2 regions of the Agreia sp. Leaf335 genome follow, and region 2 is predicted to be linked to the other one. Evidence: predicted binding sites of a transcription regulator. Region 2 holds the regulator's gene; the other holds the start of a gene.
What was found. Region 2 encodes HrcA, which represses chaperone genes, less so after heat shock. Its sites were predicted from a motif close to TTNGCACTCGNNNNNNNCGAGTGCNAA; they were not measured.
Positions count from the first base shown of each region.

Region 1 (3,202 bases), on a different contig from region 2:
TCCTCGTGCTCGTCGCCGCACTGAACGCGAGGGGCATCAGCGAGTCGATGAAGAGCAACCTCGTGATGACGGTGATCGAGGTCTCCGGACTCGTCATCGTGGTCGTGGCGGTGGCCGTGATGCTCGGCGGCGGGGGTGGAGACATCTCGCGGGTCGCGGAGTTCCCCAGCGAAACGGCTCCGGGACTCGCTGTCCTCGGGGGTGCGGTGATCGCGTACTACTCGTTCGTGGGCTTCGAGACCTCGGCCAACGTCGCCGAAGAGGTTCGGGATCCCTCGCGCGTCTATCCCCGCGCGCTGTTCGGTGCTCTTCTCGCCGCCGGGGTCGTCTACATCCTGGTCGGACTCGCGTCGTCGATTGCGCTGCCCGCCGACGATCTGTCGTCGTCGTCAGGGCCCCTTCTCGCCGTCGTCGCCGCAACCGGGGTAGGCATTCCCGAATGGGTGTTCAGCCTGATCGCACTGATCGCGGTGGCGAACGGCGCCCTGCTGACGATGATCATGACGAGCCGCGTCACCTACGGCATGGCGGAGCAGGGCCTGCTGCCGTCGGTTCTCGGTCGTGTTCTGCCCAATCGCAGAACACCCTGGGTCGCGATCGTCGCGACGACGATCCTCGCCCTGCTGCTCACGCTCGTGGGAGACCTCAGCACGCTTGCGTCAGCTGTCGTGCTCCTGCTGCTGTTCGTGTTCATCAGCACGAACATCGCCGTGCTCGTTCTGCGCCGTGACCGCGTGGAACACAAGCATTTTCGGGTCTGGACCTTCGTTCCCGTTCTCGGCGTCGCATCCTGCATTCTGCTGCTGACCCAGCAGGAGCCGATCGTCTGGGCGTTCGGCGGCGGCTTCCTGGTTCTCGGCGCCATCCTCTACATGATCGCGCGAGCGACCAAGCGCTCGTAGCCACGGGCTACGTCGGAACAACGCCAGAAGGGGCGGGCCATCGGCCCGCCCCTTCTTCGTCGGCTTCGTCAGACGGCGAGTGTCTTCTGCTCGTCTGCGCTCTGCACGGTCTTGACCTCGACCTTGCGCGGCTTTGCCCGCTCGCTGACCGGAATGATCACGGAGAGCACGCCATTGTCGTAGCTCGCCGAGATCTTCTCGGAGTCGACACCGTCGCCCAGGCTGAACTGACGGAGGTAGTCGCCGTTCGGGCGCTCCTGGGCCAGCCACTTGACGCCCTCGTGGGCTGCTGCGGTTCGCTTGGCCCTGATGGTCAGCAACTGGCCATCGACATCGACATCGACGGAGCCGGGGTCGATGCCCGGCAGGTCTGCGCTGAGCACGTACTGGTCGCCGTCGCGGTAGAGATCGACGGGCATGAACTTCGGCCCCGGACGGAACGTGAGCAGGTCGCCGGCGATGCGGTCGAGCTCGCTGAAAGGATCAAAAGACATTGCCATGAGGATTCCCCTTTCTGTGAACCTGAGTCAAGTTGACTCAACTTGTGACAAATAAGTTAGCACTCGACCGCCGAGAGTGCCAAGCCATGTCGATACCCCCAGGAAGTTCGTGAAAGAAGCTAGCGTCCTCCCCTCTTCGATCGAGTCTGGGTCTAGGCGTTCCAGTCGAGGTCTGGCACGTCACGCATCTCCTCACCCCACACGGGCCGTGCCGTCGCGCGCTGCCCGCCTTCTTCGATGATCGGGAAGTCGATGATGTCGGACTTGTCCTTCGTGGTCATCGATAGCGCCGTCGCCCGTCGGTCATGAAACAGACGAGACAACGGCACCGCCGTGCCAGCTAGGCCCCGACTGCTGGTGCCGCAACCGAGGCGCGCTCGATGTACGTCGACTGCAGGGTGTGCATGGTTCGACTGGGCGTCTTGCCATTGATCTCTTCGAGCAGGATCTCTGCCGCGCGCGCACCGAGCTCGAGCATGGGTTGCTCGATCATGGTGAGCGGCGGATCCATGACCGCGGCCCACGAGCTGTCGTCGAATCCGATGAGCGACACGTCGTCGGGGTAGCGCAATCCGCTCGCCCTGATGGCCCGCAGGGCACCCGTGGTGCCGTCGGTCTCGCTGCAGAGGATCGCCGTCGCCCTGCTGGGCAGCTCGAGCATGCGCGCGACCCACGCCGTGGCGTTCTCCTCGGTCTTCGGGCCCGTCATCACCAACTGGGCGTCGAAGGGGATGCCGGCGTCGTCGAGGGCATCGAGGTAGCCGCGCAGACGTTCGCCGTCTGTCCACAGATTCACCGACGCGGCGGCGCTCAGCTCACGCCGCGTCGTGATCTCGTCCGTGGTCGACGGGCCCCAGATGAAGCCGATGCGGCGGTGGCCCGCCTCGATGAGCCCGGCGGCGGCCCGCCGTGCGGCATCCCTGTTGTCGATGACGACGGAATCGAGGTCGAGGTAGTCGAGCGCCCGGTCGACGAGAACGACGGGCACACCTCTGTCGACCGCATCGCGAATGTGGTCGACGTCGTCACGACCGAGTGCCGCCGAGGCGATGATCATGCCGTCGACGCGCTTGTCTACGAGCACGCCGATCGCGGCGCGCTCCTCGTCGAGGTCTTCGTGCGTGCTGAGAACGATGGTGTCGAAGCCACGTGACCGCGAGGTGTCGCTGATGCCGCGCACGACGCCGGCGAAGAAGGGATTGCCGATGTCGGCCACGATCACTCCGAGGGTGTGAGTGACCCCCGTCGACATGCTGCGCGCGAGCGCGTTCGTGCGGTAGCCGAGCTTCTCGGCTGCGGCGAGCACCCTGTCGCGAAGCTCGGGGCTGGCGTAACCGTAGCCGCCGAGCGTGCGAGCGGCGGATGCCCGACCCACTCCCGCCTCGGCGGCGACTTCGGAGATGGTCGGCGGCGAGGAGTTGCGGTCGCGTTCGGCGGCCATGTCAGTGAGCCCATCTGGTAGTCATCGAGTGCATGAAGGCTGGTGTGTCACATCGTAGCGGGCACGATGCCGGCGTCGACTCCGTGGCCGAAGGCCCCCTCCACGAGGCACTGGCGCGCTGCGAAACCCGCGCCGTCGCGGAGCGCCGTATCGAGCGCCCCCACCCAGGGACGCCGGGAGCGGGTCCATCCGGAGGTCAGCAGCGACACGGCGAAGGCTGTGACGAATGCGTCGCCGCATCCCATGGTGTCGACGATCGTCGACGGGTCGTCGACCGGCTGGGCCGGCGCAGTCACGTGGTCACGGCCGTCGAACACGATGGCTCCACGGATGCCCCGGGTGCCGACCGCGAGCCCCGC
Region 1 is NZ_LMOQ01000003.1:17,161-20,362, reverse strand. Features, by position in the region: gene ASF79_RS10400 (APC family permease) at 1-902, shown strand, start outside; gene ASF79_RS10395 (Hsp20/alpha crystallin family protein) at 971-1,402, opposite strand; gene ASF79_RS17790 (hypothetical protein) at 1,555-1,683, opposite strand; gene ASF79_RS10390 (LacI family DNA-binding transcriptional regulator) at 1,743-2,843, opposite strand; gene ASF79_RS10385 (PfkB family carbohydrate kinase) at 2,891-3,202, opposite strand, start outside.
Region 1: a site for HrcA is predicted at 1,459-1,485, ahead of ASF79_RS10395 (Hsp20/alpha crystallin family protein). Genes of this name have one in related genera too.

Region 2 (3,202 bases):
AGCGTCGACCAGAGTCGCTGATCTTGCGGTGCCATCGGGGGCTGGGGCTGGTATGCGGCTTCGAACGGTGGCGGGGCTGCAGTCATGCGACCCATTAAACCAAAGAAGCGCCGATCGACTCGATGTGACGACCGGCGCTTCCCCTCAGCGGGCTACTTGATGAGTCGGATCGCGAACGGGTAGCGGTAGGTGCCACCGCCGTTGACCTTGACCCCGCCGATGATCGGAAAGACGATCTGGGCGGCCCAGATCGCCAGCACGAGGATCAGCGCGAGGATCGAACCGAGGATGGGAATGAAGCCGAGGATCACAGCGACGATCGAGTACGCGACCCACGCGATGGCGATCGTGATCTGGTAGTTCAGCGATTCCTTACCCTCCTGGTTGGTGAGAGGGCCGCGGTCTTTGAAAACCAACCAGATGATCAGCGGCGGGATGAAGCTGAGGACGCCACCGAAGTGCGCGAGCGACGCCCAGAGCTTGTCGTCGGACTGGCTGAGCGGCGCACCGGGCGCAGCGGCGGGCGGAGGGGTGTATCCGGGAGGCGGCGTCTGGCCACCGGTCGGAGTGCCGTACTGCGGCGGGACCGAGCCGCCGGCCGGGGTTCCGAAGTCGGGTGGGACCTGGCCTGCGGGAGGCGTGTAGGGAGGGGGCGTCGGCCCGCCCACACCCGAGGTGTTCTCAGGAGTTGCGTTGGGATCGGACATGAGTCGCGGCCTTTCGTCGCTGGATGAGGGCTTCCAGCACAAGATACTGCGGAACTCCTCCGGCGGGCAATGATCCCCAGGCGCCCTCGGCGAGATATAATTGGCACTCAGGATCTCCGAGTGCCAATCGTTCGCGAGACTACGTAGACGAAAGAGTGCAGCCGAGAGGGAGGTGTCGCGACATGGTGTCAGACCGCAGCCTCGAAGTGCTCCGCGTCATCGTTCAAGACTATGTGGCCTCCCGCGAGCCCGTGGGCTCCAAGTCGATCGTCGACCGGCACTCGTTCGGCGTGTCCGCAGCCACCATCCGAAACGACATGGCGCTCCTCGAAGAAGAAGAGCTGATCACCGCTCCGCACACGTCGTCCGGGCGCATCCCCACCGACAAGGGCTACCGCCTGTTCGTCGACCACCTGGCCGACCTCAAGCCCCTGACCTCGGCTCAGCGCCAGGCGATCGAGACGTTCCTCGGCGAATCCGCCGACCTCGACGACGTTCTCGCACGCACGGTGCGCCTTCTCACCCAGCTGACCCGACAGGTCGCGATGGTGCAGTACCCGCCGTTGCAGCAGGCGCGGTTCCGCCACCTCGAGGTCGTCGCCCTGGCGCCGCAGAAGCTCCTCCTCGTCGTGATCACAGACTCCGGGCACGTCGACCAGCGCGTCGTCGACGTGCCCAGCGAGGTCGACGTCGACTTCCTCGGAGAGCTCCGCGCCAAGCTCAACACGGCCCTGACCGGCGTCGGCGTCGTCGAGGCGGCCGCCCGCCTCGGTGAGCTGCCGGGCATGTTCGCGGCATCCCGGATGCCGGTGGTGCGGGTCATCGTCGCCGCCATCGCCGATCACGTCGCGGCCACGCGCCACGACAAGCTGGTGATCGCCGGGGCATCCAACCTCGTGCGAACAGAGAACGACTTCCACGGCAGCATCCTGCCCGTGCTCGAGGCGGTCGAGGAACAGGTCGTTCTTCTGCGACTGTTCAGCGAGCTCGAGGCTGATCAGCGTGGAGTCTCGGTGAGCATCGGCCGCGAGAACGCTCCGTTCGGACTGGGGGAGACGTCGATCCTGGCCAGCGGCTACAGCGCACAGGGCGGTTCTCTCGCCCACCTCGGCGTGCTCGGTCCGACGCGCATGGACTATTCGAGCAACATCGCCGCCGTGCGTGCCGTGGCCCGCTATCTCTCCCGCGCCCTCGGAGAGAGTTGACCCTTCTTCCCCGCGCGTCGTCCGGACGCCGCCCCCATCTGACAGAACGCTGCCGCTTCACGGTCAGCGAATCCCGACTTATAAGGAGACGCCCGCGTGGCTGACCATTACGACGTGCTCGGCGTAGACAAGAGCGCCACCCCCGAAGAGATCAAGAAGGCCTATCGGCGTCTGGCCCGCGAGCTGCACCCCGACGTGAACTCGGCACCCGACGCCGAAGAGAAGTTCAAGGCCGTGACCCACGCCTACGACGTGCTGAGCGATCCAGGGCAGCGCCGCGACTACGACCGAGGGCCTCAGCAGGGGTATCCCGGCGGACAGGGTGGCTTCGGCGGCTTCGGCGACATCTTCGAGACCTTCTTCGGAGCGCAGGGCGGCTCACGGGGTCCGAAATCGCGTGAAGAGCGCGGGCAGGACGCCCTGCTGCGCGTCGAGATTGACCTCGGCGAAGTCATCTTCGGAACGCACCGTGACCTCGAGGTCGACACGGCCGTGGTCTGCGAGACCTGCAACGGCTCGTGCTGCCAGCCCGGAACATCCCCCGTCACCTGTGACATCTGCGGCGGAAGCGGTCAGATCCAGCGGGCCGTGCGGTCTCTTCTCGGCAACGTCATGACGAGCGCGCCCTGCGGCACCTGCCGCGGCTACGGCACCGTCATCCCCGCTCCCTGCGTCACCTGCCAGGGCCAGGGCCGCGTGCGTGCCCGTCGCTCCATTCCGGTCGACATCCCCGCCGGAGTTGACACGGGTCTTCGGCTGCAGCTCATCGGCCAGGGCGAGGTCGGCCCCGCCGGCGGCCCGAATGGAGACCTGTACCTCGAGATGAAGGTGCGGCACCACGACGTCTTCAGCCGCAGCGGCGACGACATCCTGTGCACGCTCGAGGTCTTCATGTGGGATGCCGTACTCGGCACGATCTCGTCGGTCACGGCTCTCGACGGCGACATCGAGGTGGAGATCAAGCCCGGGACGCAAAGCGCGGAGATCATCACGGTGAAGGGTCGCGGCATCACCCACCTGCGCGGCCAGGGCCGAGGCGATCTCAAGATCGGTGTGCAGGTCACGACGCCCACGAAGCTCGACCACAAGCAGAAGGAGCTCGTGAAGCAGCTGGCGAAAGCTCACAAGTACCCTGCCCCGACGCTCGGCCACTTCCAGCAGGGACTGTTCGCCAAGCTACGCGACCGCTTCCTCAACGTCTGACCATGAGCTCCCTGTTTCTGCGCTCCGACCTCGCAACGGTGCCGCACGCCATCGGCGATGTCGTGGCGCTCGACGGACCCGAGGCTC
Region 2 is NZ_LMOQ01000001.1:1,196,224-1,199,425, forward strand. Features, by position in the region: gene ASF79_RS05735 (DUF4870 domain-containing protein) at 1-86, opposite strand, end outside; gene ASF79_RS05740 (DUF4870 domain-containing protein) at 153-707, opposite strand; gene hrcA (heat-inducible transcriptional repressor HrcA) at 890-1,912, shown strand; gene dnaJ (molecular chaperone DnaJ) at 2,009-3,115, shown strand; gene ASF79_RS05755 (16S rRNA (uracil(1498)-N(3))-methyltransferase) at 3,118-3,202, shown strand, end outside.